Regions from separate parts of the Verrucosispora sp. TAA-831 genome, predicted to be linked through region 3. Evidence: riboswitches for the same ligand, from Rfam matches in the RefSeq annotation. Region 3 holds a riboswitch; each other region holds the start of a gene.
What was found. Region 3 has a riboswitch for cobalamin ahead of metE (5-methyltetrahydropteroyltriglutamate--homocysteine S-methyltransferase). Riboswitches for the same ligand answer to the same signal wherever they lie in the genome.
Positions count from the first base shown of each region.

Region 1: linked by a shared signal. The riboswitch ahead of ACQVFL_RS17040 (peptidase) and the one ahead of metE (5-methyltetrahydropteroyltriglutamate--homocysteine S-methyltransferase) in region 3 are both predicted to bind cobalamin.
Region 2: linked by a shared signal. The riboswitch ahead of ACQVFL_RS19465 (ABC transporter substrate-binding protein) and the one ahead of metE (5-methyltetrahydropteroyltriglutamate--homocysteine S-methyltransferase) in region 3 are both predicted to bind cobalamin.
Region 4: linked by a shared signal. The riboswitch ahead of ACQVFL_RS16925 (ribonucleoside-diphosphate reductase subunit alpha) and the one ahead of metE (5-methyltetrahydropteroyltriglutamate--homocysteine S-methyltransferase) in region 3 are both predicted to bind cobalamin.

Region 1 covers NZ_CP192240.1:3,790,139-3,797,178, reverse strand. The annotation lists gene ACQVFL_RS17060 (CDP-diacylglycerol diphosphatase) at 1-921, shown strand, start outside; gene ACQVFL_RS17055 (Crp/Fnr family transcriptional regulator) at 1,403-2,071, shown strand; gene ACQVFL_RS17050 (hypothetical protein) at 2,169-3,461, opposite strand; gene ACQVFL_RS17045 (DUF4240 domain-containing protein) at 3,837-4,376, opposite strand; cobalamin riboswitch at 4,480-4,608, shown strand; gene ACQVFL_RS17040 (peptidase) at 4,708-5,763, shown strand; gene ACQVFL_RS17035 (hypothetical protein) at 5,805-6,293, shown strand; gene ACQVFL_RS17030 (cell wall anchor protein) at 6,640-7,040, shown strand, end outside.
Region 2 covers NZ_CP192240.1:4,354,750-4,361,789, reverse strand. The annotation lists gene ACQVFL_RS19475 (SDR family NAD(P)-dependent oxidoreductase) at 1-699, opposite strand, end outside; gene ACQVFL_RS19470 (ArsR/SmtB family transcription factor) at 1,063-1,434, shown strand; cobalamin riboswitch at 1,586-1,777, shown strand; gene ACQVFL_RS19465 (ABC transporter substrate-binding protein) at 1,808-2,791, shown strand; gene ACQVFL_RS19460 (FecCD family ABC transporter permease) at 2,842-3,852, shown strand; gene ACQVFL_RS19455 (ABC transporter ATP-binding protein) at 3,852-4,613, shown strand; gene ACQVFL_RS19450 (CbiX/SirB N-terminal domain-containing protein) at 4,610-5,308, shown strand; gene ACQVFL_RS19445 (zinc-binding dehydrogenase) at 5,351-5,542, opposite strand; gene ACQVFL_RS19440 (hypothetical protein) at 5,539-5,811, opposite strand; gene ACQVFL_RS19435 (maleylpyruvate isomerase family mycothiol-dependent enzyme) at 6,246-7,040, shown strand, end outside.
Region 3 covers NZ_CP192240.1:2,425,817-2,432,856, forward strand. The annotation lists gene ACQVFL_RS11015 (LacI family DNA-binding transcriptional regulator) at 1-602, opposite strand, end outside; gene ACQVFL_RS11020 (class I SAM-dependent methyltransferase) at 961-1,656, opposite strand; gene ACQVFL_RS11025 (ABC transporter ATP-binding protein) at 1,653-2,438, opposite strand; gene ACQVFL_RS11030 (ABC transporter substrate-binding protein) at 2,435-3,421, opposite strand; gene ACQVFL_RS11035 (FecCD family ABC transporter permease) at 3,446-4,534, opposite strand; cobalamin riboswitch at 4,700-4,912, shown strand; gene metE (5-methyltetrahydropteroyltriglutamate--homocysteine S-methyltransferase) at 5,034-7,040, shown strand, end outside.
Region 4 covers NZ_CP192240.1:3,754,529-3,761,568, forward strand. The annotation lists gene ACQVFL_RS16925 (ribonucleoside-diphosphate reductase subunit alpha) at 1-2,029, opposite strand, end outside; cobalamin riboswitch at 2,167-2,374, opposite strand; gene ACQVFL_RS16930 (amino acid adenylation domain-containing protein) at 2,495-7,040, shown strand, end outside.

The DNA.
Region 1 (7,040 bases), 1.4 Mb from region 3:
GGCGACGACAGGACCGGCACGGAACTGGGCAGACGCCAGTTCGTCAGGCTCTCGGGAACGGTCGGTGCCACCGGCCTGCTGGGTCTGGTCGCCGCCGGGCGGGCACGGGCCGACGGCGGCTCCCCTGACGGGGGACATGCTCCGACGCCCCCGGATGCGCCGGGCGCGCCGGGCACCGCCGCCTGTCCCACGCCGTCCGCCCTCTGCGGTTACCCGAGCGACACCGGTGGCCGGTACGACCTGTGGGACCGGGTGCAGGTCTGCACCGGAGCAAAGCCCGGACCGCCGTTCCCGCAGTGCCTGCGCACCACCGCGACGTACGTGCTCCTCAACGGCGGGTCCGGGTCCAACCACGACTACCTGCTCGTCCCGACCTGCCGTGTCAGCGGCATCGAGTGCCCGTTCATCACCACCGCCGCCGCACCGAACTACTGGCTCGACGCGTGGCTCAACGCCCAACCCGGCCAGCCCGGACACGTGGTCTATCCGCACGTCGGGCTCGGCGTCAACTCGGCCGACCCGATGATCCGGCAGCAGGACCAACTCCACATCCACCTGGCCGGGATCCACTCGGGCATCCAGACCCAACTACAGAACTACGACGCGTCGATCACCAACAACCCGGCCCGGTGGCGCGACCAGATCGTGCCGATCTGGGGACTGACCAGCACCGGAGCCCCCGCACCGCGCTCCTACCGGGTCCTGCACGTCGCCAACCTCAACGACAATCTCTTCCGGCTCCTGCTCGACAGCGTGGTACGACCGACCGGATCGAACATGGCGGCCCAGGCGATGGCGGTGACTCCACGCCTGATCGGCAACGGGGGCTTCTACGTCCTGAACAGCGAGCCGGGGCTGACCGTCCCGCCGGGCCAGCCCGGTGGCACCGGCACCGTCGACTTCCTCCTCGCGTACGCCTGAGACAGCCGGCCGGACAGCCGCGTACGCAGTGTGTCGTGTTCGGTCCGCGAGTGGCCGGAACCGACATGCTACACCAGTCGGGGTGGCGTGCCGCGCGGTGCGGCACGCCCTCGCACGGTGGGCGACAAGCGGTGCGAGCGGTCATTTCACGGGTTGACGTCGCCGCCGAATCGGACCCATCCTGGCCGGGTGGCCATACCTGAGGAACCGTTCGGTGTGCCGGTGCCGGTAAAACGCGCGACTGACGCCCGGCGGAGCGACTCGCTAGCGTATCAGGAACGGACGTCAAGATCATTGATGGTCCGGTGCGATCCCTGGTGCGGTGTGACCGACACCGAGTGGACCCGCCGCGCACCGCGCTGACGAGAGATCGGGACGGTGGACGGAGATGAACCTGGCCGGCACGCGGACCGCCACGAGTGTCCTGGACGACATGCTCGTGCCGCGCGGATCCGAGCTGACGAACCGTCTCATGAAGGGCGTGCGAACAACCCTCTACTCGCACACCGTGGCGGCCCGACGGGTCGCGCTCGCGGCCGGCGAGCTGTTGCAGACGGACGGCGCGGACGCTCGCGTCTACTTCATCGACAGCGGCGCGATCTGCCTGGAGCACTATTCTCCGAACGGTCGCCGGACAATTATCGACGTGTTGTCGAAGAACGAGTACTTCGGCGAGGACTCGCTTCCCGGAATGCCGAACCAGTACATTCCCGCCGCCGTGGTCGACACGAATCTGATCGTGCTCGAAAGCGTCGTCCTGCGGGACCTGCTCGACGAGGCGAGCATCTGCGACGTGTGGTTGCAGAGCCAGATGTTGAAGGCGCGCCGACACCGCTCACTACTGCTGCAACACACCACATCCGACTGCGAGGCGCGCCTGGCGATGCGCCTGCTCGACCTGGCGCAGGGGTTCGGCACCGCGTCCGGCCGGAGTATCCGGATCGGCCTCAAGCTGCGCCACGAGGACTACGCCGCGATGATCGGCACGACCCGCTCCCGGGTCGGGCTGTTCCTGCAACGCTTCACCGACCGCGGGATGATCCGGCGGTCGCCCTGCGGAGCCATCCACGCCGACCCGAGTGCGATCGTCGGCTACCTGATGGAGCGGATGGGCCTGGGCCCGCTGCGCCGCCCCGACGCCGTCGCGTGAGCACCGCACACCGATCCGCCGGCCGGCACCCCGTACGCCTCCGACTCCCACCCGCGACCACGATCGGCCGTGAGGGGGAGTCGGAGGGCGGAAGGGGTCACTGCCGGCCGCTCGGCTCCACGACCGTCGGGGTGGCGGCGCGGGCCTGCGCCCGGGCCGAGCGGACGGCGTGCCGGCGACGCCGCTCCCGCGCGTTCTGGTAGAGGCTACGGCCCCAGAGCAGCAGCCCGCCGCCGTCGAGCAGGAAGCTGATCACCGCGATGGTGACGAAGTCCAGGGACCCCATCATGGAGTCCTGGCCGGAGACGAAGAGCAGGAACTGGTAGATGAAGCCCCACAGCAGGGGTATGCCGACGAAGATCAGGGTGAGCAGGGCCATCAGGCGCCCGCCGATCCAGGCCAGGGCGTACCAGCGCACCACCCGCATCTCCCGCCGGGGCAGCCCGGACTGGTCCACCCGGGGCGTGCGCCGCACCATCCGCGCGACCAGGTTGCGCAGGTAGTCCTCGGTGTCGGACATCAGGTTCCGGCACCCGAGCGCGGTGGCGACGATGTAGTAGCCGTCGGTCCGCAGGAACAGGAACGTCTGCCAGATGATCCGGACCAGGTACGTGAACAGCAGCGCCGTGAGCAGCAGCGCGCCCCACTCCGGCAGTTGCAGGTAGCCCTGCCGGCCCGCCCAGAGGGCGAAGACGAAGGCCGAGGCGAGCACGCCGTCCACCAGGGTCCCGGCGATGAACGCGACGAAGCGTTGCCGCTTCGGCGCCATCCAGATCGTGCTCATGTCGGTCTGGACCACCAGGATGTACATCTGGTTGCCGATGACGAGCCGCGACGGTACGCCCGCCGCCCGCGCCGCGACCATGTGCGCGGCCTCGTGGATCGCGACCCCGACCAGGGTGAGGATGAACGTCGCCCAGGTCAGCGCCGCGAAGTGGATGGGGAACAGCAGCGTCTCGCCGGGCGTGGGCAGCAGGTCGGGATCGTCGGCGGCGAGGTACACACCACCCGCGATGACCAGGACGCAGAGCAGCAGCACGGGCAGGCTGACCATGCGGCGGGCCACCGTCGGGCTGAGCCAGTTCAGGCTCCAACTGCGCCGGGGGCGGGACGTCGCGGCCGGAGCGGGGGCCGGGGCCGGGGCGGGTGCAGCGGCCCCGCCGTCGACCTCGACGAAACCCTCGTCGCCCAGCGCGTCCAGGAAGTCGGTGATGTCGGGCGTCTCGGCGTACTTCTGTTCGTACTGGCGGACCGCCTCGCCCACCGAGTTGCCGGCGGCCAGCGAGTGGAGCAGATCCAGCCCTTCGGCGGGGATCGACAGGAACACCTGCCGCTCGACGTCGCCGATGATGACGGTGTCGCCCTCCGCTCGGTGGTCGAACGGGCGCACGCGGACAAGTGTGTCTGGTGGGTAGCCGGCCATGGTCAGTCGTCCTTTTCGCTCATCTCATCCGGGTCGTTGAAGGCCGGCACCCGGAGTTGCCGTCCGGGTGCCGGCCTTCAGGTGTGTCACCGTCAGGAGACGACACACGCAGCGGCGACAGCGCTGGTCTTCACCGACTCCAGCCGGCGAACCGTGAGCTTCTTCATGAGAATCACCTCCCTCGCGACATCGGGCAGCACTACGGTGCCGGTCGCGAGGGAGATCGTCTGCTCACTTATGTGCATACGCCGATAGCGTGTGTGTGGCATTGAGCGAATCGAACCGAACATACCTCACAAGCGACGTCGGTCCGGTGGTGTCCTGGTCGTGCCGACCCGTGCGCTACGCGTCGGCCCAGCCGGCCGGATTCGTGCACGACTCCCGGCTGATCCCCGAGCCGGTGTCCGGCCAGTCGCCGAACCGCTCGTGGTGCAGGTGGGAGAAGAGGTAGCAGAAGCCCTCGCAGCCGGCGTCGGGCACCGCCGTCACCGGATTCGCCTTGACCGCCTCGTAGAACTCCCGGCCCAGCGCCACGATGTGGCCGCGCGCGTACAGGAAACCGTCGTCGGAGCCGTCGATGATCTCGTGGATGTCGGCGCGGTCGATGTCGTACAGCTTGCGCTCGACCACCCGGTCGAGGGCGACCAGCTCGGCGCGGGGCAGCTCGGTGGAGAGCCGACGTAGTTCGGCGACGAAGGGGTCGAGCCACCGGTCCATGGCGTACCCGTCGTCGTGCGCGGGATCGCGGTCGACCAGGGCGCGACGCAGCGCCGCCTGCTCCGGACCCAGTCCGGCCCACGCCTGCTCCACCAGCGCCCAGAAGCGGTCCTCCTCCTCGGCCGTCGGCAGCGTCGGGGAGACCTCAAGATCACTGTTCGTCATGGTCGGACGATAACCGCGAGCACCGACAGTGGGAGCCGACGTGACGCACCGCGTGCGACCGGTCGCACATTGACAGCGGCGGCGGGAGCCGACCAGACTGGCCCGACAATTCCACAGCCGCGGTCACGTGTGGGGGAAGTCCGGTCGAAGTCCGGCGCTGGCCCGCAACGGTGGGCCGCCGGGGGTTACCCCGGTGGCGAGCCCGAATACCCGACGTGTCCGCGAGTCCCTGCTCCTCACCCGTCGTGGCCCACGGGTCGGAGGCCGGCCAGCCACGTCCTGACGGGCGGGCCGGGTTCCTGACGACCGCCGGGCCGGAAAGGCGCGCCCGATGGTCGTCCGCCTGAGCCGGTACCGCCTGCTCACCCTCCTCTGCGGCGTGTTCGCCGCTCTCACCCTCACCCTGACTCTCACCGGTCCGGCGACCGCCGCCCCCGTCCAGGTGGGTAGCGTCCGGTCCGACGCCGCCGCCGGTTGGCTGGCCCGCCAACTGGTCGACGGGGAACGATTCGAGACCGTCTTCGACGGCGTCGCGTACCCGGACCAGGGGTTGACCCTCGACGCGGTCCTCGCCTTCGCCGCCGCCGGTGTCGCCGACGACTTCGGTGCGTCCGCGCTGGACTGGGTCACCCGCCCGGACGTCCGCGACGGCTACGTCGGCGACGGCACCACCGAGGCGTACGCGGGCGCGACCGCCAAGCTCGCCCTCGCCGTCGCGGTACGCGGCGGCGACCCGACCGACGTCGGCGGGGTGGACCTGATCGCCCGGCTGCGCGGGTTGCAGGCGCCCGACGGCCGGTTCACCGACCGGTCGGCGTGGGGCGACTACAGCAACACGTTCAGCCAGTCCTTCGCGATCCTCGCGTTGCGTCGGACCGCAGCGGGTACGCCCCCCTCGGCCGCCGGGTGGCTGGTCGGCACCCGGTGCCCGGACGGTGGTTACCCGGTGCTGCCGGCGCAGCCGGTCTGTAGCTCTGACGTGGACGCCACCGCCCTCGTGGCGCAGGCGTTGCGGGCCGCCGGACGGCACTCCGCCGCCGCCGCGGCACTGCACTGGCTGGTGTCGGTGCAGCGGGTCGACGGCGGCTTCGCCAACGCCGACGGGATTGCCAACGCCAACAGCACCGGGCTGGCGGCGCAGGCGCTACGCGACGGTGGCCGACCGCTGTCCTGGCTGCGGGCCCGGATCTTCCTGGCCGGGTTGCAGGTCGGCTGCGGCGCGCCGACAGCCGACCGGGGGGCCGTCGACTTCGACGGCGGCACCTTCGACCCGGGCACCGCCACCCGCGCCACCGCCCAGGCCGTCCTCGGTCTCACCGGCACCGGGTACGCACGGCTCTCGTCTGCCGGTGCCGCCACCGGCGCACCCACCCTGCCCTGCCCCTGAACCACAAACCGATCCCCGTTCCCCCAGACGAAGGAGCGCCCATGTCCCATGTCCAGAGTCCCGCCCGCCGGTGGTTCGCCGGCCTGTTGGCAGCGGCCGTCGTCGCGCTCGGCCTGATCGCCGTCGAACCGTCGCCGCGCGCCGCCCACGCCGCCGCCTGCACCGGCACGACGGGGGTCACCGTCGTGGTCGACTACGGTCCGCTCGGTGGCGGCGTCCAGGTGGCGTGCGCGCTCGGCGACCCGGCCACCGGACTGGCCGCCCTCCAGGGCGCCGGCTTCGCGGTGACCGGTACCCAGCGGTGGGGCCTGGCGTTCATCTGCCGGATCAACGGCCAGCCGACCGCCGCCACCGAGCCCTGCGTGAACACCCCGCCCGCCAGCGCCTACTGGTCCTACTGGCACGCCTCCGGCAGCGGCGCTACCTGGACCTACAGCACGCTGGGCGCGACCAGCTACGACCCGGCACCGGGCACGGTCGAGGGATGGTCCTTCGGCACCGGCACGGCACCCAGCATCACCGCCCCCTGACCTGCGGATAGCCTGACGGGCCGCAGACGCCCGCCGGGTGTCGACGCCGTCTGGCGCCGCAGGGTGACCGGGCGGTACGGTGTCGACACCCGGCGTGCCGGGCCACAACTGAATGCGTCCCGTTCGGGGGGAAGCCGGTCGAAGCCGGCGCTGACCCGCAACCGTGAGCGAGCCCTGTCTCGCGAGCCGGAATGCCCCGAACCGGACGAGCGGCTTCCACTGTCGAGGTCTACAGGGTGGAGTCCGGGCAGCCGACTTTCGGCACCTCGTCGCGACCGCGCGTACGGGATGCCGCCGCCCGTGCCTTCCGGAGCTTTCACCGACCGCTCTGCGAAAGGCACCCCTCATGCTCTCCTGCTCGCTCCGGCGCGTCGGCGCCGGACTCGGCGCGGCCACCGCCACCGCGCTCGCCGTCGTCGTCGCCACACCACTGGGCGGGGTGGCCGCACCGACCGCGACCCACACCGCCGCCGCCGGAGACGCCGCGCGCTGGCTCGCCGGTGAGTACGCCGACGGCATCCTGCCCGGTCCGTTCGGCGGTGCCGACTGGGGCCTCACCATCGACGGCGTGCTCGCCCTCGCCGCCACCGGCGTCGACCCGTCGACCCGACAGTCGGCGACCGCACAGATCGCCGCCAACGTGCGCTCCTACAACAGCTACGACGACTGGGGCATCGAGGGATTCACCGACGGCGGGGCCACCGCCAAACTGCTCTACGCCGCCTCCGCCGCCGGTGGCGACCCGAC
Region 2 (7,040 bases), 1.9 Mb from region 3:
GTTGATCAGGATGTCGAGTGGTCCCTGGTCGCTGACCGAGTCAGCGAGGGCGATCACCTGGGCGGGGTCGCGCAGATCGATCCCGACGATCCGGAGGCGGTGGAGCCAGTCCCCGCTGTCGGGCATCGCGGCGAATCGACGGACCGCGTCGTGGGGAAATCGGGTGGTCACCGTGGTGTGCGCGCCGTCGCGCAACAGCCGCAGTGCGATGTACATGCCGATCTTCGCCCGGCCGCCGGTGAGCAGCGCGCGCCGACCGGTCAGGTCGGTACGGGCGTCGCGGCGCTCCCGGTTCAGGGTGGCGCAGGTCGGGCAGAGCTGGTGGTAGAAGGCGTCCACCTCGCGGTAGCGCTGCTTGCAGATGTAGCAACCACGCGGCTTGTGCAGGACGCCGGCGGTGGCACCCACGGTGGGGGAGACGAGCGGGTTGCCCTGGGTCTCGTCGTCGATGCGGCCCGGGGCACCGGTGGCGGTGGCTGCTGTCACCGCGCGATCGGCTGCCGCGATGGCATCCCGTCGGTCCTCACGTCGCCGTTGCTTGATCATTTTGTAGAGCTTCGCGGTGGCCCGCTGCACCCGCACCACGTCGGGATGATCGGGAGGCAGATCCTCCAACGCCTCGAAGACGCTGAGACAGGTCTCCAGTTGGGTCGGGTCAATGCGGTATTGACCGTTCTTCGCAATCTTGTCCGCCGTCATGCCGTCGATGTCCCGTTCCCTGCGCCGGATCCGTCCGGTCGACCCCACGTCCGACCCGGAACTGTACGCACCGGGCGGGCTCCGACGCATCCCGCGCCTGTTCGCCGGCCCGAAGACCGTCGCCACCCGTGACCCTCCGCGATGGAGGCACCGGCGACGCAGTCGCGCAGCGCGACGATGAGCGCCTCGATGTCGTCTGCGCCGAGCCCGGTGTCGCACCGCAGGCGGAGGTACTTGCCTGCCTCCGAGGAGTTCACGACTCCCCCCGGCGGGGGTACGGCGATGTCCGGTGGCGGGCAGCCGCACGAACTCCGGGTGATCCTGCCCTCGTTCACCAGCGGATCGACGGGGTGTGCTGCAACGATGCAAGGCGTGGGAACTGTGAAGACTGCGCCGCCCGCCATCTCGCCCCTCGCCGGCGAGCCGATCAAGCGTGCCGACGCCGAACGGCTCGCGGGGGTGCTGAAGGCGTTCGCCGACCCGGCCCGGCTACGACTGCTCAGCCTGATCCAGTCGGCTCCCGAGGGAGAGGCGTCGGTCAGCGACCTCACCGAGCCGCTCGGACTCTCCCAGCCGACCGTCAGTCACCACCTGCGGATCCTCACCGAGGCCGGCCTGCTCGAACGTGACAAGCGCGGCGTCTGGGCGTACTACCGCCTGGTGCCGTCCGCGATCGCCGCGGTCGCCGACCTGTTGACCCCACCGCGCAAGCGAGCAGCGAAGAAGTCTCGCTGAGTTCGTCTCTGATCCAGGCGGTGCCGGCACCCCACCACCGCTGTGACACCGGGACCTGAGACGTTTCGAGGCGTCCTGGTGCGACACCGACGCTCGGTTGCACCGTCCGCCTGAACCCGCGTGCACTCCCGACCATGATCTAGGCCACGGTGACGGTGCTGCCTGCTTTGGTTAGGGTGGCCTCGCCGTGGTGTTCGGGAAGCCGGTGTGAGACCGGTGCGGCCCTCGCCACTGTGATCGGGATGCTGGAGGCCACGCAAGGTCACTGGGCGTAAGCCTGGGAAGGCCGGCCACCGGCGCACCACCCGTCAGCCAGGAGACCGGCCACGGCACCCGTACGACCGTCCACGAGGTGCTGGAAGGTGGTCCCGCTATGCGGTTCCCTGCGTCCTGGCGCGTTGCCGCGCCGCTCTCCATCGTGCTCGCCCTGCTCGGCGGATGCGCCACGACCGGCGACAGCGAGCCGGCTGCCACGGCCTCCGCCGCCGGGCCCGTCACACTCACCAACTGCGGCACCCCGGTCACGGTCCCGGGCCCTCCGGCGCGGGCGGTGACGATGAACCAGTCTGCCACCGAGATCATGCTGGCGCTCGGCCTGCAGGACCGGATGGCCGGCACCGCCTACCTCGACGACGAGGTGCTGCCCGAGTACGCCGCCGCGTACGCGCAGGTGCCCGTGCTGGCCAAGGAGTACCCGTCGAAGGAGAAGCTGCTCGACCTCGCCCCGGACTTCGTCTACGCCTCCTTCTCCAGCGCGTTCGGCGACGAGGGAGCAGGTGACCGCGCCGATTGGCAGAAACTCGGCGTGACCACGTACCTCTCCACCGCCGGCTGCCCGAAGGACACCCGGCCGGCGAAGCTGGCGATGGACGACGTGTTCACCGAGATCCGGGAGATCGCCGCGATCTTCGGCGTCGCGGAGCGGGCCGAGACGCTGATCGCCGACCAGAAGCAACGCATCGCGGACGTGTCGGCGGGTGCGAAGGGCGCGCGGGTGCTGTGGTGGGACGGCGGCAACGACGCGCCCAGTGCCGGCGCCTGCTGCGGCGGCCCGGCCATGATCATGTCTGCGGCCGGGGTCACCAACATCTTCGACGACCTGACCGGCAGTTGGGCCGACACCAACTGGGAGGCCGTCATCGAGCGCGACCCGGACGTCATCGTGCTCGTCGACGCGAGCTGGGACACCGCCGCCGCCAAGCAGGCGTTCCTCGAGAAGCACCCGGCGCTCAAGGACCTGCCCGCCGTCAGGGACAAGCGGTACGTCACCGTACCCTTCTCCGCCACCTCCGCCGGCGTGCGCAACGTGCTCGCCGTGGAGGCACTGGCCCGGGGCGTCGGCGGGATGAGCAACTGACCACCGTCACCACCCGGCCGGCACCGACCCCGCCCAAACCGACCCGGACGGTGCGACCGGCCGCCGCCGTGGTCGTACTCGCGGGTGTCCTGCTGTTGTCGGTGGCCGCGGCCGTGACGGTGGGGCCGGCAGACCTCTCACTGGGCACCGTGTGGCGGGTCGTCACCGGTCATCTCGGCCTGGCCAGTTCCGACGTGCCGCTGCTGCGCGACCACATCGTGTGGGAACTGCGGCTGCCGAGGGTCCTGGGCGCCGCCATGGTCGGGGCCGGCCTCGCCGCCTGCGGCGCCGTCATGCAGACCGTCACCCGCAACCCGCTCGCCGACCCGTACCTGTTGGGTGTCTCCTCCGGCGCGTCGCTGGGGGCCGTCGCCGTCCTCGTCCTGGGACTCGGCGCGGGCGCGGCGGCGCTCACCGGGGGAGCGTTCGTGGGGGCGCTCGCCGCGTTCGCCGTCGTGGTCGCCGCCGCCGGCCGGCGAGCGGTGCTGCGACCCACCCGGGTGGTGCTGGCCGGCGTCGCCGTCGCGCAGATGTGCGCCGCGCTGACGACATTCGTGATCATCTGGGCGGCCCAGCCGCACGCGACCCAGAGCATCACCTTCTGGCTGTCCGGCTCGCTCGCCCGCGTGGACTGGACCGCCCTGGCGTGGGCGACGCCGCTGCTCGCGACGGGGTTCGCCGTGATCCTCCGGTTCGCCCGCGCGCTCAACGCGTTCGCGTTCGGCGAGGAGGCCGCCGCCGCCCTCGGCGTGGACGTGCGGCGTGTCCGATGGCTGCTCCTGGTCACCACGGCGCTGCTGACCGCCGTGCTGGTCTCGATCAGCGGCGCGATCGGGTTCGTCGGGCTGATCCTGCCGCACGCCGTGCGGCGGTTCACCGGCCCCGATCACCGGCGGCTGCTGCCGGTCGTCGTCCTCGCCGGAGCGATCTTCCTGATCTGGGTGGACACCGCGGCCCGGACCCTGTTCGACCCCCGCGAGCTACCGGTGGGCGTGCTGACCGCCCTGATCGGGGTGCCCGCGTTCGTGCTACTGCTGCGCCGAGGGGACCGGAGCACCTGATGCTGGAGATCCACGACGTCTCGTGGTCGGTGCCGGCCGCTCGACTCCTCGACGGGGTGACCTGCTCGGCGCCGCGCGGCACCCTGGTCGGACTGCTCGGCCCCAACGGGTCCGGCAAGACCACCCTGCTGCGGGTCGTCGCCGGGTTGATCGCCCCCGGATCCGGAACCGTGACCGTCGCCGGCGACGACGTGGCCGGGCTGCCGCGTGCCACCGCCGCACGACGGATGGCCCTGCTCGCCCAGTACGCCGAGACCGACCTCGACCTGACCGCACTCGACGTGGTACTGCTCGGCCGCACTCCGCACCGCCGCTCCCGCTGGTCGGACACCGACACCGACCGGGCCGCCGCCGCCGACGCCCTCGACCGCGTCGACATGACCGGCTACGCCCACCGCCGGTGGCAGACGCTCTCCGGTGGGGAACGCCAGCGGGTCCAACTCGCCCGGGCACTGGCCCAGGAACCGCAACTGCTCCTGCTCGACGAACCCACCAACCACCTCGACATCGGCCACCAGCTCCAGTTGCTGGGCCTGGTCCGGCGCAGCGGCGTCACCACCCTCGCCGCACTGCACGACCTCAACCTGGCCGCGATGTTCTGCGACCTCGTGGTGGTGCTGCGCCAGGGCCGGGTCGTCGCCTCCGGACCCCCTGCCGAGGTGCTGACGCCCGCGCTGCTCGCCGACGTGTACGCCGTGGACGCCGACGTCGCCCTGCACGACGGACGCCCGGTCATCACCTACCGGGCACCGGTGGCATGAACGTCCTGCTCGTCTCGCGCGGAGCGACGCACCACGGCGGCCACGACGCGATCCACCGCCTCGCCGCGCAGGTCGCCGAGGCCACCGGCGTGCCGGTGCGGGCCTGCTTCCTCGACGGCGCCGAACCATCGCTGCACACCGCCCTCGACGCCGTACCGGAGCACGGAGAAGTCCTGCTCGTGGCCGCGCACCTACCGCCCGACCGGTACCTCGACACCTGGCTGCGCCGCGCGGTCGCCCACTGGCGTACCACCCGGAGTCGGCAGGTACGAGTCCTCCTCGCCCCACCACTGGCGACACGCCCCGCGCTGGTCGCCGCCGTCAGCGACGCCATCACCGGCGAACACGCCACGCTCGACGGCAACCCCGGACCGTTCCGCAGCCCGGCCTGGTCACGGATCACCCGACACCGCCGACACGTACTGCTCTGCCGTGGGCCCCGCTGCACCGCGTACGGCGCCGGCCAGGTCGCCGCCGCCCTCGGCAACCGCCTCAAGGAGCACGGCCTCGGCGACGACGACGTCCTGGTCACCCCGACCGGCTGTCTGTTCCCCTGCAACCTCGGCCCGCTCGTCGTCGTCTATCCCGACGACACCTGGTACGAGCACGTCGACGCGGACCTCGCCGTCCTCATCGCCGACGGACACCTGCGCGACGGCGCACCGATCGACGGCGGACGCCGCCGCGACTCGTGACCGCGAAGCCACGGCCCACCCGCCCGCAGGCCCGCTCCGGCCTCAGATCAGCAGCAGGGTCTTCCCCACGGCGGTACGGTTCTCGATCGCGGCGTGCGCGTCGGCGGCACGGTCCAACGGGAAGGTCTGCCCGATGACCGGCCGGACGACCCCCGCCGCCGCCTGGGCGATCATCTGCTCGACCCACCGCACCATCTCCGACCTGAAGCCGGACAACTGCGCGATGCCGATCACCTCGATGCCCCTACGGTGTGCCTCGGCGGGCTCGACGAGCGTGCCCCCCGCCGCTGGCGGCGCCGTGCATCGAGAAACGGCCGCCGCGGGCCGTCCCCTCGAACGCGGCCCGCCCGATCTGACCGCCGACACCGTCGAACACCACATCCGGTCCGGCACCGCCGGTCGCTTCGCGTGGTCCAGTCCGGTTCGGAGTAGTCGACCACCACGTCGGCGCCCAGTTCCCGGACCACGTCGAGCTTCCGCGAGCCGCGGGCGGCTCCGACCACCCGCGCCCCGGCCGCACGAGCGAGTTGCACCAGCAGACTCCCCACCCCACCCGCCGCCTCGACGAGGACCCAGTCGCCGGCGTCGATCCTGGCGTGCTCGGTCAGCCCCTGCGCCGTGCTGCCGTCGCTGAACAGGGCGGTCGCCTCCGGCAGACCCAGGCCGTCCGGTACCGGAAACAGGACTCCGACCGGTGCCACCGCCCGCTCGGCGAAACCGCCGGGGCCAGGACTCGCCGCCCCCGCCAAGCCGGATCCACCTGCGCTCCGACCGCGCTCACCAGCCCGGCCACCAGACCCGGTGACGTGGTGGCGCTGTCCGCGGCCTGACGCCTCTCATTCGTTCGAGGACTGTCGATCAATCGTGTGACCGTCCACAATGGTGCAACGTGTCGATCCCGAACCGGTCGTCGGTCCGCTCGTCGAGAGGTGATCCGTTGTCTGATCTTGTGCTTACCGAGAAGCGTGGTCTGACCACCGGCCCGGAACCGATCGGCGCCGCACTCCAGCGACAACGGGCGAACTTCCTGCGCCTCGTCATGCGCCTCGATCCGGCGGGCTGGACGGCGAGAACCCGCTGCACCGAGTGGTCGGTGCACGACGTGGTCCGACACGTGGTCAACGTGGCAGAGCTGCACGTCGCGCTGCTCAGCGGCAGCCCGGAGATCGCACGGTTCCTGCGTCACGGGCCCATCCACCCCGCCCGCACACCGGCGCTGTGGCTGGCGGACTCGCCGAAGCAGAGCCCGGACCAGACCCTGCGGACCCTGGGGGAGTTGGTCCAGCGGGAAGGGGAACTGTTCCAGGCGCGGGCCGCCGGACCGGAAGGTCCCTTGCTGCCGGCACCGAGCGGACGCCACGTGCACTGGTCGACGCTCTCCCTGCACATGCTCTGGGACGCGTGGATCCACGAGCGGGACGTGGCGCTGGCGCTCGGGTCGGAGCCGGAGTCGAGGATCGAGGACTTCCCGCTGGTCACCATGTACGGTCTGCTGATCGCCGGGGGGATCGGCGTGCTCACCGGCAACCCGCCGGCCACCACGCTCGCGCTGCGGGCCAGCATCGAGTCGCGGTACGAGATCGGTGTCGCCGAGGACGACGTGTTCGTCGCAGCGGGTGGTGTCGACGATGTGCAGGGGCACGGTACGGCCGACGATGTGCTGGACAGCCTCACCGGTCGTGAGCCGGATCTCGCCCTGGCGCTGACGGCCCCGGCCCCGGTCCTCGCCTCC
Region 3 (7,040 bases):
ACACCCAGGTAGGCCAGGCGCCGGTGACCGTGTCCGAGGGCCAGCTCGACGAGTTGGCGTACCGCCGCGGCGTAGTCGGTGCCGACGTAGGGGACCGGTCCACCGGCGTCGTCGCGGCGGCCCACCGCGACGTACGGGTATCCGTCGCGGTTGAGTCGGAGCAACTCGGCGGCGTGGATCTCGCGGCCGAGCAGGATGCAGCCGTCGGCCAGGCGCAGCCGGTTGTCCCGGTGGAAGATCCGCCGACGCCCGTCGACCACCGGGGCGCTGGTGAACAGCAGCAGGTCGCAGCCGACCCGTTCGGCGTACTCCTCGATGCCGAGCAGGAAGGGGTGGAAGAAGTCCCGGCTGCCGCTGGGGAACGCGGGCTCGTAGGTGAAGACGCCGATGATCCGGTTGAACCGGGACGCGAGCCGGCGGGCGACCGGGTCGGCGGCGTACCCGGTCTCGGCGATCACCCGCAGCACCCGCTCCCGGGTCTCCGGTGCGATGCGTACCTCCGCGTCGACGCGGTTGTTGAGCACCAGCGACACGGTCGCCTGGCTGACACCGGCCATCCGGGCGATGTCACGTTGCGTGACTCGTCGGGGTGCAGGGGGCACGGGGGAGTCCTTCCACTGCCGCTAATGCGTATTAGCGTTCGGGTTGGGAAGGAGCTTCGCGGTTGAGCCCGATCGATGTCAAGAGGGTGACGCCAGATTTCCGGCCGATGAACTGCCTGAACTAATGCGGATTATCAAGTGCCTACAGCGGACTCGTGCAGGCGACGTGGAGCGCTGGGGGTGCCCTCGCCGTCGGGTCTTGACAGCGTCGTCCCGGGGGCACAGTATTCAAGAACCCGACATCGCTAATGCGTATTAGCGCCTATCCCAACGCCGTGTAGCTCCCCGCTGTCCACGGAGAGCTGCACGGAGCGTGACTGGTTGCTGCGGACGTGACCGGAGGCGGTCCCGGCCGGTCTCAGACCCGGCCGGTGACCAGGTACTGCATCTGGTGCTCGTGGTTCGGTGCCACGCCGTACCGGCGGTCCAGCTCGTAGATCGACGTCAGCGGGACGGCCGTGACGTCGGCCAGGCCCGCCTCCTCCAGCACCGCCACGGTCTTGTCGATCGAGGTCGCGGTGGCCAGCGGCAACTCGGCCTGCACCTGGCTGTCGTAGTGGCCGGTGAAGTTCTCCGAGGCGTTGTCGAGACCGTCCGGGAACCAGGTGCTGTCCACCACCGCGACGACGCCGCCGGGACGCAGCAGGCGGATCCAGTTGGCCACGGCGGTCTGCGGCTCGCGCAGCGTCCACATCAGGTACCGGCTGGTCACGGCGTCGAAGCTGCCCGCCGGGAAGTCCGGGGCCACGGCGTCGCCGAGCTGGATGACCGGACCGCCGGGAACGGCGGCGGCGTGCCGTCGGGCCTCGGCGAGCATGCCCTCGGACAGGTCGACACCGGTGACCCGGTGCCCGAGACCGGCCAGGATCATCGCGACCTGGCCGGTGCCGGTGCCGACGTCGAGCACGTCCACCGGTGCCGGGGGCAGAGCCTTCGACCAGATCTCCGACCAGGCCCGCTGGTCGTCGGCGAGCCGGTCCGGGCGCTGCTGGTACGCGTCGTAGTCAGGCGCGCGACCGGTCCAGTAGGCGTTGATGCGTTCCTGCGTGGTCATGCGGCGGTCCTCTCGTCGGTGCTCTGGTGGATCGGGTGGAACAGCAGGTGGACGGCGCCGTCGAGGTCCAGGCGTCGGATGCCGATGCCGTAGACCGGCTCCAGCACGGCGGGGTCGAGGACCTCGTCGACGGTGCCGGCGGCGGCCACCCCACCCGCGCCGAGCAGCACCAGGTCGTCGCAGTACCGGGCGGCCAGATTGAGGTCGTGCAGCACGACGACGGAGCAGGTGTCCAGCGTGCGGACCAGATGCAGGATCTCGTGCTGGTAGCGGATGTCGAGGTGGTTGGTGGGCTCGTCGAGCAGCAGGTGGGTGGCCTGCTGGGCGAGCGCGCGGGCGATCAGCACCCGTTGCCGTTCCCCACCGGAGAGCTGGGCGAACGCCCGACCACTCAGGTGCGTGGCACCGACCCGACTCAGGCAGCGGGCGGCGATCTCGTGGTCGGCCCGCCCGGCCCGCTGGAACGTCGACAGGTGCGGCCCCCGGCCGAGCAGCACCAACTCCGCCACGGTCAGGGCGGTCTCCCCGCCGGTCTCCTGCACGACCACGGCCAGCCGCCGCGCGGCCTCCCGGGCGGGTAGGGCGGACAGCGCATCGCCGTCCACCGCGACCTGTCCACTGCGGCTGCGCAGCGCGCCGTAGAGCAACCGCAGCAGCGTGGTCTTGCCGCTGCCGTTGGGCCCGATCAGGCCGAGGATCCGTCCCGGTCGGGCGGTGACACTGACCCCGTCGATGACCGGGTTGACGCCGTAGTGCCAGGTGACACCGGTGGCCTCGATCACGGTTGCTCCCGGAACCGCTGCACGATCCGCTCCAGACCGTCGATCGACAGCGGCGTCGGCGGCTCGGTGAAGTTGAACAGTTGTGTCATGACCTGGCCGTTGCGGACCGCGTCGAGCTGCTGCGCGCCCGGCAGCCCGGTCAGCCCCTGCTCGACGGCGCGGGGGTCGCCGTCGCCGTAGAGCAGGATCAGCACGTCCGGGTTGCGGCCGAGCAACTCCTCGACGGTGACCTCGAAGACCCGGTCCTTGACGTCACCGAAGACGTTGCGGAAGCCGGCGGCCTCCAACTGCGGGTGGGCCATGCTGCCGGTGCCGTACGCGTACGTGGTGCCGCCGCCCACGGTGGGGTAGAGCACCGCTGCGGTGCGTCCGGACGCGTCGCCCGACTCGGCCCGTACCTTCGTCATCCGCTCCCTGAGCGCGGTGACCGCACCTGCCGCCTCGGTCTGGCGGCCGAACACCCGGCCGTACGTCTCCATCTGCGCGTAGATGTCGTCGAAGCTCGGCACGGCGGTGCTGTCCGGGCACATCGCCGGCTCCTCCAGCAGCGGGATGTCCACCGCCGCGAGGGTGTCGCGGGAGAGGTTGTCGACCTCGCCGAGGACCAGGTCGGGCTCCTGGCTGATCACCACCTCCTTGGAGATCTGCAGGTGCCCGCTGGTGTCGGTCCTGTCGGTCAGCAGCGGGATCCGGTCCAACCCGGCCTGGGTCGGCGCGTCGTAGTACTCCTTCGGGTACTGCCCGGCGCGGGCGGTGACCCGGTCCAGGACGCCGAGCGCGTGCAGGTACGGCACGGCGGCGCTCTTGAGCAGCACGACCCGCTCCGGAGCGGCGTCGAAGGTGACGTCCACGCCGCAGTTGGTCACGGTGACCGGGTAACCGGGACCGGCCTCGGCCGGCCCGTCGGCGCCGCCGCCGCACCCGGCGACGAGCAGCACGCACGCGGAGGCGGCGGCGGTGGCGAGGCGGGTTGCCTTCAACATCGGTTCTCCTTGACGGGTGGGCGTTCAGGCGCCGGAGGCGTGCAGGCGGCGGATCAGGACCAGCAGGAAGGGCGCGCCGAGCAGGGAGGTGATGATGCCGATCGGGATCTCCTGGGGGGCCAGCAGCACCCGGGCCAGCACGTCGGCCCAGACCAGCAGGATCGCCCCGAGCAGCGCGGCCACCGGCACCACGCGGACGTGCGGCGCGCCGACGATGCGCCGGGCCAGGTGTGGCACGACCAGACCGACGAACCCGATGCTGCCGGCGGCGGAGACCAGGATGCCGACGCTCAGCGAGACCAGCACCAGCAGCCGGAGTCGGAACCGGTCCGGCGAGACGCCCAGCGTGTGCGCGGTCTCGTCGCCGATGGCCAGCACGTCGAGCCGCCGCCCGACGACGGTCAGGTAGGCGATGGTGCCGATCAGCACCACCGCGGCGATCAGCAGCAGGGCGTTCCAGCGGGCCAGGCCCAGCGACCCGAGGAGCCAGAACATCACCGAGCGGGCGCCCTCGGCCGACCCGGAGGCGAAGATCAGGAAGCTGGTGGTGGCGTACAGCGCGTACCCGACGGCGACGCCGGCCAGCAGCAGCCGGAGGGAGGTGACCCGGCCGCCGCTGCGCGCGATCAGGAAGACCAGCAGCGACGCGCCGAGCGCGCCGACGAACGCGCTGGTGGAGAGCGCGTACTGGCCGAAGCCGGCACCGGCGCCGAACAGGATCGCGGCAGCCGCGCCGCTGGAGGCGCCGGAGTTGATGCCGAGCAGGTACGGGTCGGCGAGCACGTTGCGGACCATGGCCTGCAACGCCACGCCGCAGACCGCCAGGCCGGCGCCGACCAGCATGCCGAGCAGGACGCGGGGCAGTCGGACCTGCCAGACGATCGCCTGCTGCGGCCCGGTCCAGGTGACCTCGCCCGGCAGCCCGACGAGGTGGTGCCCGATGATCCGGGCCACCGTCAGCGGGGGGATGCCGATCGCCCCGGCCCCGACCGCGACCAGCCCGGTCAGGACCAGCCCGAGGGTCAGCGCGAGCAGCCAGAGGCCGGTGCGGCGACGCTGCGCCGCCACGCCGAGCACGTCCGTCCGGCTCGTCGGCAGGGTGGTGACGCTCACCGCACTCCCACGCAAAGTCGTTGTTCTTGCCAAGTCTTTGCAAAAACTAACACCATGATCATGCGAGCGGAAGCCGGATGAGTCGTTGTTCACCCACCGCCCGACACGCCGTGGCGGTGCGGACATCACACCCGCGCGACGGTCGCCGCGCGTGATCCGGACGCTAGGATCCGTGACGGTACTGGTTCGCCCCGGCCGTTCGGTCGGAGCGTCGTAAGAGGGAACCCGGTGTGAATCCGGGACTGCCCCGCAGCGGTGAGTGGGAACGACCGCCGTCACACGCACTGGACACCTGTCCGGGAAGCGACGGCCAGTAGGAGACCGGCCCAGCCGGTCGCGCCCACGAGTCCGAAGACCTGCCCGTGCCGCGTGCGCAACCGCGCACGCCGCCGTCGGCCCCGCGGGAGGGCCAGGGCGAGGTCGGTCGTCGCACCGTGCCCTCCCCAGCCCTCCTCCGGAGCCGTACCGCCGGACCTCGAGGGAAGGGAACCCTGGCGACATGACCACTCCGTTCGGCACGAGCACCGTGCTCGGCTACCCGCGCATCGGCCCGCGTCGTGAGCTCAAGACCGCGGTCGAGGGCTACTGGGCCGGCCGCATCGACGAGCCGACCCTGCGGGCCGCCGCCGCGCAGGTGCGCGAGCAGACCTGGCGTACGTTGCACGACGCCGGCCTGTCCGCCGTACCGTCCAACACGTTCTCGCTCTACGACCACGTGCTCGACGCGGCCGTCACGGTCGACGCCGTGCCCGACCGGTTCCGCCGGCTGGGCCTCGGTGAGCTGGACACCTACTTCGCCATGGCACGCGGCACCGCGCAGGAGCCGCCGCTGGAGATGACGAAGTGGTTCGACACCAACTACCACTACCTGGTGCCCGAGATCGGTCCGGACACCGCCTTCGCCGCCCGCCCCGACAAGCCGCTGGCCGAGTACGGGCGGGCGCGGCAGCTCGGCATCACCACCCGTCCGGTCCTGGTCGGCCCGGCGACCCTGCTGCTGCTCGCCAAGCCCACCGCCGACGCGCCCGACGGGTTCCGCCCGTTCGACCGGCTGGACGACCTGGTCGACGTCTACGCCGACCTGCTGTCCGCACTCGCCGACGTCGGGGTGCCGTGGGTGCAGCTCGACGAACCGGCGTACGTCGGCGACCGGTCCGACGCCGAGATCCGCGCCCTCGGTGCCGCGTACGCCCGGCTCGGCGCGCTGACCCACCGACCCCGCCTGTTCGTCGCCGCGTACTTCGGGGAACTGGGCGACGCGCTACCCGCGCTGCTGGACACGCCGATCGAGGCGATCGGGCTGGACCTGGTGGCCGGGCCGGGCGATCTCGGCCGACTCGCCGGCCACGGCGCGCAACCGGGCCGGACCGTGGTCGCCGGGCTGGTCGACGGCCGCAACGTGTGGCGGACCGACCTGCGGGCTGCCGCAGCCGTCGGCGCCACCCTCACCGGGCTCGCCGACACCGTCGCCGTGTCGACCTCCTGCTCGCTGCTGCACGTGCCCGTCGACCTGGCCGCCGAGACCGACCTCGACCCGCTACTGCGGGAACGGTTGGCGTTCGCCCGGCAGAAGGTCGACGAGGTGGTCGCGCTCGGCCGGGTGCTGCGCGACGGGGTGGGCGAGCTGCCCGCCGCGCCCCCGCCGGTCCCGGCGCAGTGGCGCGACGACCCGGTCCGCGCCCGACTGGAGGCGCTGCGGCCCGAGCACACCCGGCGCGGGCCGTATCCGCAGCGCGCCGACGCCCAGCGGCGCCGCCTCGGGCTGCCCGCGCTGGCGACCACCACCATCGGGTCGTTCCCGCAGACCGAGGCGCTGCGCCGGGCCCGGGCCGAGCACCGCGCCGGCCGCCTCGACGCGGCCGGCTACGCCGAGCGGATGCGGGCCGAGATCGCCGAGGTGGTGGCCGAGCAGGAGCGGCTCGGACTGGACGTGCTGGTGCACGGCGAGCCGGAGCGCAACGACATGGTGCAGTACTTCGCCGAGCACCTGGACGGCTTCGCCGCCACCGCCCACGGATGGGTCCAGTCGTACGGCTCCCGGTGTGTGCGTCCGCCGATCCTGTACGGCGACGTGACCCGGCGGGAACCCATCACGGTGGCCTGGTCCCGCTACGCCCAGTCGCTCACCGACCGGCCGGTCAAGGGCATGCTCACCGGCCCGGTGACCATCCTGGCCTGGTCGTTCGTCCGGGTGGACCAGCCGCTGGCGGAGACCGCCCGCCAGGTCGCGCTGGCCCTGCGCGACGAGGCGCGGGACCTGGAGGCGGCGGGCATCCGGATCATCCAGGTCGACGAACCCGCGTTGCGGGAACTGCTGCCGCCGCGCCGCCGGGACCACGCCGCCTACCTGGACTGGTCGGTGGCGTCGTTCCGGTTGGCGACCAGCGGCGTCGCCGACGCCACGGCGATCCACACCCACCTGTGCTACTCGGAGTTCGGCGAGGTGCTGCCCGCCATCGACGCCCTGGACGCCGACGTGACCAGCATCGAGGCGTCCCGTTCCCGG
Region 4 (7,040 bases), 1.3 Mb from region 3:
CGCCCTGTACGGAACCCTCGGCGCGCTTGATCTGCTCCCGGATCGCGGCCGTCCACAGTCCCCGCGCCTTCAGCTCGCGGACCAGGTAGGTGTTGATCTGGAGGAACTCGCCGGACATCGTCTCGCGCTTGAACAGGTTGGACACCTGCGGCTCGATGCACTCGTAACAGCCGGCGATCGAGGCGATGGTGGCGGTCGGCGCGATCGCCACCAGCAGCGAGTTCCGCAGGCCGTGCCGGCCGACCGTCTCGCGCAACGCGGTCCAGCGCTCGGGCTGGCCGACCTCGGCGCCCCACAGGTCCGGATGCAGCTCACCCCGGGCAGCCCGGGTCTCGGCGTACGCGGGATGCGGGCCGAACCGCTCGGCGAGCCCGGCGGAGGTCTCCAACGCGGTCAGGAAGATCTCCTCCTGCACCCGGGTCGACAACTCCCGGGCGGCCGGCGAGTCGAACGGCAGGCGCAGCGTGAAGAACGCGTCCTGCAAACCCATCAGCCCGAGCCCGACGGGGCGCCAGCGCGGGTTCGACGCCGCCGCCTGCTCGGCCGGGTAGTAGTTGATGTCGATCACCCGGTCCAGGAAGACCACGGCGGTACGCACCGTGGCGCGCAGCCGCTCCCAGTCGACACCGTCCGCGGTGACGTGCGCGCCCAGGTTGACCGAGCCGAGGTTGCAGACCGCCGTCTCGGCGTCGTCGTTGACCTCCAGGATCTCGGTGCAGAGGTTCGACAGGTGGATGGTGTTGCCCGGGGCGCCGGTCTGGTTCGACAGCCGGTTCGAGGCGTCCTTGAACGTCATCCACCCGTTGCCGGTCTGCGCGAGCGTCCGCATCATCCGGCCGTACAGGTCGCGGGCCTTGACGGTCTTGACCGCTTTCTTCTCGGCCGCCCGGTACGCCTCGTCGAACTCCTCGCCGAACAGGTCGGGCAGCTCGGGGGCGTCCGACGGGTCGACGAGCGACCAGTCGCCGTCCGCCTCGACGCGCCGCATGAACTCGTCCGGGATCCAGTTGGCGAGGTTCAGGTTGTGCGTCCGCCGGGACTCCTCGCCGGTGTTGTCCCGCAGTTCGAGGAACTCCTCCACGTCCGGGTGCCACGGTTCGAGGTAGACGCAGGCCGCGCCCTTGCGACGGCCGCCCTGGTTGACCGCGGCCACCCCGGCGTCCAGCGTCTTGAGGAACGGCACGATGCCGTTCGACCTGCCGTTGGTGCCCCGGATCAGGGCGCCCCGACCGCGTACCCGGGACCAGGAGATGCCGATGCCGCCGGAGAACTTGGACAACTTCGCGACCTGGTGGTAGCGCTCGTAGATGGAGTCGAGTTCGTCGCGCGGCGAGTCGACCAGGAAGCACGAGGACATCTGGGTGTGCCGGGTGCCGGAGTTGAACAGCGTCGGCGAGCTGGGCAGGTAGGCCAGGCTGGACATGAGTCGGTAGAAGCCGATCGCCTCGCCGGGCGTCTGCGACAGGCCGCAGGCGACGCGCAACAGCCAGTACTGCGGCGTCTCCACCACGAGCCGGGTCTGCGGGTGCCGCAGCAGGTAGCGGTCGGCGACCGTGCGCAGCCCGAAGTACTCGAAGCGCAGGTCCCCCGCCGGGTCGACGGCGTCGTCCAGCTTGCGCGCGTTGCGGGCCACGAACGCGGCGGTGTCGTCGCCGATCAGGCCCAGGCCGTGTGCGTACCGGATGGACTGGCTGAAGCTGGCGACCTGTTGCCCACGGACCTCCTTGTCCACGTACGCGGCCAGCAGCCGGGCCGCCAGCTTCGAGTACTGCGGCTCCTCACCGATCAGTTCGGCCGCGGTCTGGATGGACAGCTTGTCCATCTCGGCCGTGGTCGCGCCGTCGTACAGCCCGCTGATGGTCTTGGTGGCCACCCGCAGCGGGTCGATCTCGTCCAGGTCGGCGACCCACCGCTCCACCGCCTTGACGATCTTGTTGACGTCCACCGGCTCGGTGTCGCCGTTCCGCTTGCGGACCTGCATGACGTGCCGGCGTTGCTCCGGCCCCGCCTGCTCCTGGGTCACCGTCATGTTCCCCCTCCTCACGCCTGTCCCCGAGATCGTCGGGTCCGCGCGGGAGGACGCCGCCGGTCATCCGACGGCACTGCTGCCGTGACTGACCAGCTCCTGGCGTCGGCCGTCCCACGCGGCCTTCGACCGCCGCACACGTCGCGTGCGGCGCGCTGGCAGGTCTTCGGACTCGTGGGCCTGGTGCTCGCGCCTACTGGCCGTCGCTTCCCAGACCTGGCGGGTCCAGTGCGTGATGACGGCGGTCGTTCCCACTCACCGCTGCGGGGCAGTCCCGGATTCCCACCGGGTTCCCTCTTGCCTCGACCGTCGTGGAGCGGCGGCCGAACCAGCTACGGGGCACACCATATATGGGTGCGGTGCGGAGATGGCAACACCAGATGCTGTGCCGGGCGTGTCGCGTGCCAGATGTCGGGCATCCCGCCGACCGTCGGCCGGGTACTCGATCATGCCCACTAGCATCGTCGCGTGCAGACAGCGGCCGGACCCGGCGACCGACGGGCACTGCTCGACATCCTCGTCCGGGCCGCGGATCGGACGCCCGACCAGGTGATCGTGCACGTGCGCGAGGACGGCACCGAGCGCACCGTGACCGTCCGGCAGTTGCGGGACGAGTCGCTGCGGGTGGCGGGTGGCTACCGCGCGGCCGGAGTGATCCCGGGCACGCCGGTGATCCTGGTCGCCGACGCCGGGGACGACTTCCAGCCACTGTTCTGGGGTGCGCTCGCCGCCGGGCTGGTCCCGGTGCCGCTGCCGCCCGAACCGGCCCGGGTACGGGCCGTCCGCGAGCTGCTCGCCGACGCGGTGACCGTGGTGGACGACACCACCGGGGCGGTCGCCGACGGGCTGGCCGGACCGGTGCTGCGGCTGGCCGACCTGCGGACCGGCGCCCCACCGGAGGAGCTGTTCGCCGCCGACCCCACCGACGTGGCGTTCCTCCAGTTCTCCTCCGGCAGCACGGGCACGCCCCGCGGGGTGGAGTTGACCCACGCCAACGTGCTGGCCAATGTGGAGCAGTCCCGGCTGGCCAGTGGCGCCGGGCCGGACGACGTCCTGGTCACCTGGATGCCGTACTTCCACGACATGGGGTTGATCGGTACGCATCTGACCCCGCTCGCCATCGGGTGCACGCAGGTTCGGGTACCCCCGTTGGCGTTCGCGAAGCGCCCGGCGCTGTGGTTCACCGCCGCGCACCGACACCGTGCGACCCTGTTGTCGGCGGCGAACTTCGCGCTGGCGCTGGCGGTCCGCCGGGTCCCGACGGACCTCCTCGCCACGCTGGACCTGAGCCGGGTCCGGTGCGTGGTGGTGGGTGCGGAACCCATCTCCCCCACGGTGTGGCGGGCCTTCCTGGCGCACGTACGCCCGGCCGGGCTCGCCCCAGCCGCCCTGCGACCGGTGTACGGCCTGGCGGAGGCGACCCTCGCGGTGACCTTCCCGCCGCCCGGGGAGGTCGCCGCGCCGCTGGTGCTGGACCGGGCCGCGCTGAGCCAGGGCCGGGCGGTGACCACCGGGCCGGGTACGCACGCGGTGGAGCTGATGGACCTGGGACACCCGGTGCCCGGCTGCGAGGTACGCGTCGTCGACGAGCGGCACCGGCCGCTGCCCGAGGGTCGGGTGGGCCTGATCGAGGTACGCGGCCCGAACGTGGCGCGCGGCTACCACCGGGACCCGCAGGCCAGCCGGGAGACCTTCGTGGACGGTTGGCTGCGCACCGGTGACCTGGGTTTCCAGCGCGCCGGTCGGCTCTGCGTGACCGGCCGCGCGAAGGACGTCGTCTTCGTCAACGGCCGGACGTTCCACGCTCCCGACCTGGAGGCGGTGGCCGCCGCTACTGTCGGGTTGCCGGCCACGGCGACGGCGGTGGTCGGCTGCACCGACCCGGACAGCGGCGGCGAGCGGATCGTGGTGTTCGTGGCCTGGGCCCGTCCGCCCGCCGGGGCGACCGGGGTGCTCGACGCCACACGGGCCCGGGTGGCCGAGGCGGCCGGGCACGACGACGTGCGGGTGCTGCCGCTGCCGCCGGGCGCGTTCGCCCGGACCACCAGCGGCAAGCTGCGGCGGCGACGGATGCGCGAGCGCTACCTGGCCGGCGACTTCGCCGACCGGGAACGCCGCTGGCACCCGGCGGCGACCGGCCTGCCGGCGACGTCCGCGTCCGGCGACACACCCCCGGCGGCACCCGCGAACACGCACCCGGCAGGGCAGTCGGAGGCGTGCCCGTCGGACGACTCGGGGCCGGTGTCCCGCCGACGGGTCGAGCAGGTCGTCCGGGCGGTCTGGGCGCGGGTGCTGGACCGGCCCGCCGACACCATCGCGGCGGACGACCGGTTCCTGGCCATCGGCGGTTCGTCGCTCAAGGCGATGGAGGTGCTGGCCGGGCTGGAGGACGCCCTCGGCACCACGTTCGATCCGGCGGACCTGCGGGACTGCCCCACCGTCGCCACGTTGACCGACCGCATCCTGGCCGGGCCGCCCACGACCCGTCCGGCACCGCCCGACGGGTGCGCCACGGCGTCGCAGGCCACCCGTTCCGGCGCGCCGCCGCTCGCGGTCATCGGCATGGCCTGCCGCCTCCCCGGTGCCGACGACCCGGACGAGTTCTGGCGCAGGCTCGTCGACGGTGTCGACGCGGTCCGGCCGGTCCCGGAGCACCGGTGGACGCCGCAGGACGGCCGACCCCGTTGGGGGTCCTTCCTGGACGATCCGATGCAGCTCGACGCGGACTTCTTCGGGCTCTCCGACGAGGAGGCGCGGCTCACCGACCCGCACGCCCGACTCTTCCTGGAGGTCGGGTACGAGGCGCTCGAACGGGCCGGGTACGCCGGACCGCGTCGGCAGGGCCGCCGGGTCGGGGTCTTCGCCGCCGTCGGCGAGAGCGCCTATCCGGAGCTGCTGGCCGCCGCCGGTCCGGTCACCGCACCGGCGGCGCTGGTCGGCAACCTGCGCAACCTCGTGGCGGCCCGGTTGGCGCAGGCGCTGGACCTCGCCGGGCCGGCGATCACGGTGGACACGGCCTGCTCCTCGGCGCTGGTCGCACTGCACCTGGCGGCGCGCAGCCTGGCCACCGGCGAGTGCGACATCGCGGTGGTCGGCGGCGTGAACCTCAACCTCACCGAGACCGGCTACCGGCTGTTGGACGCCGCCGAGGCGTTGTCGCCGACCGGCCGGTGCCGCGCCTTCGACGCCGACGCCGACGGCTTCGTGCCCGGCGAGGGCGGCGCGGCGCTGGTCCTGTGCCGCCCCGACGACGCGTACGCCGCCGGGGACCGGGTGCTCGCGCTGGTCGCCGGCACCGCCGTGGGTAACGACGGCCGGTCGCTGAGCCTGCTCGCCCCGAACCCACAGCGGCAGTGGGAGGTCATCGCGCGCGCGTACGCGGACGCCGGGCTCGACCCGGCCGACGTCTCGTACGTCGAGGCGCACGGCACCGGCACCGGCCTCGGTGACCCGGTGGAGGCACGGTCGCTGGCCGCCGCGTACCCGCCCCGCCCCGACGGCACGCCCCGCGGGCTCGGGTCGGTCAAGACCAACCTGGGACACCTGCTCAACGCCGCCGGGATGCCGGCGCTGCTGAAGGTGGTGCTGGCGCTGCGGCACCGGCAGTTGCCGCCGTCGCTGCACCACGTCCGGCCGTCCACCCGGTACGACCTCGACGCCGCCGGCTTCACGGTGGTCACCGAGGCACGTCCGTGGACCGCACCCGGGCCCTTGGTGGCCGGGGTGAACGCGTTCGGCTTCGGCGGCACCAACGCACACGCCGTCCTGTGCGAGGCACCGCCCCACCGGCCCGTACCGCAGCTCGCGGGTCCCGGCGTACACCTGGTGACGCTCACCGCCCGGTCGGCGTCCGCGCTGCGGCGCAGTGCCCACGACCTCGCCGGGCACCTGCGCGACCGGGGCGACCTGGACACGGCCGACGTGGTCGCCAGCGCCGGGACGGCCCGCGACGACGCGCCGTACCGGTTGGCGCTCGTCGCCGACGACACCGGGCTGGCCGACCGGTTGGCGGCTGCCGCGACCGCGTACCGGGACGGGCCGGTCCGCCGTCGACCCCGGATCGTCTTCGTCTTCCCGGGCGACGGCTCGCCGACCGCGCCTGCGGTCCGCGACCTGCACGACCGGCTCCCGGTCTTCCGGGATCTGCTGACCGGGGCCTGTGTCGCCGTCGGTCCGGTGGCGGGGCGTCCGCTGCTGTCCTGGTGCCTGGCGGACGGGACGGGTCGGCCGGACGGGCGGGTCACCGCCCCGGTGCGCGTGGTGGTGGCCCTGGCCCTGGCCGGGCAGCTCGCCGCCTGGGGGGTGCGGCCCGACGCGCTGCTCGGTCACGGGGTCGGCGAGCTGGCGGCAGCCGCCGCCGGGGGCGCGCTGGGCGTCGCCGACGCGGTCCGGCGTGCCGTCGCGCTCGCCGACCCGAGCCACGCCGGGGACGGTCCCGACGACCGGGACGACGGCGGGTACGCCCTCGTGGCGCTGCGGGGCGTGCCGGTGTTCAGCCCGGCGGCCGGGCGGTGGGACCCACCGGAGCCGATCTCGTGGACGACCGACGCGGCGAGCGGACCGGAACAGGGCGCGGCGTGGCGGCGGCTGCACGACGACGGGTACGACACCGCGGTCGAGTTGGGCGTCGCGGAGGCGACGGAGCACGGTGGCGGACAGGTCGACGTCGAGCCGACCGACGGACTGGTGCGGTTGGTGGCGGCGCACTGTGGGTCGACCGGCGGTGCCGCGTCGCTGCTGGCCACGGCGGGACTGCTCTGGGCCCGGGGCGGCCCGCTCGACCGGCCCGCCCTGTACGGGGGGCGGCAGCGGGTGCCGGTGCCGACGTACCCGTTCGAGCGTCGCGCCTTCGCGCCACCGGGGACGGCGCACCCCGTACCGCTGCACCCCGTACCGCTGCACGTGGTCGGCTGGCGGGAGGTGCCGGCGGCGGTCGGCGGACCGGCCCGGCGGGTACGGCTGCGCGGCCCGGGGGTGGGCGGCCCGTTCGCCGACGACCTGGCCGCCGCGTTCA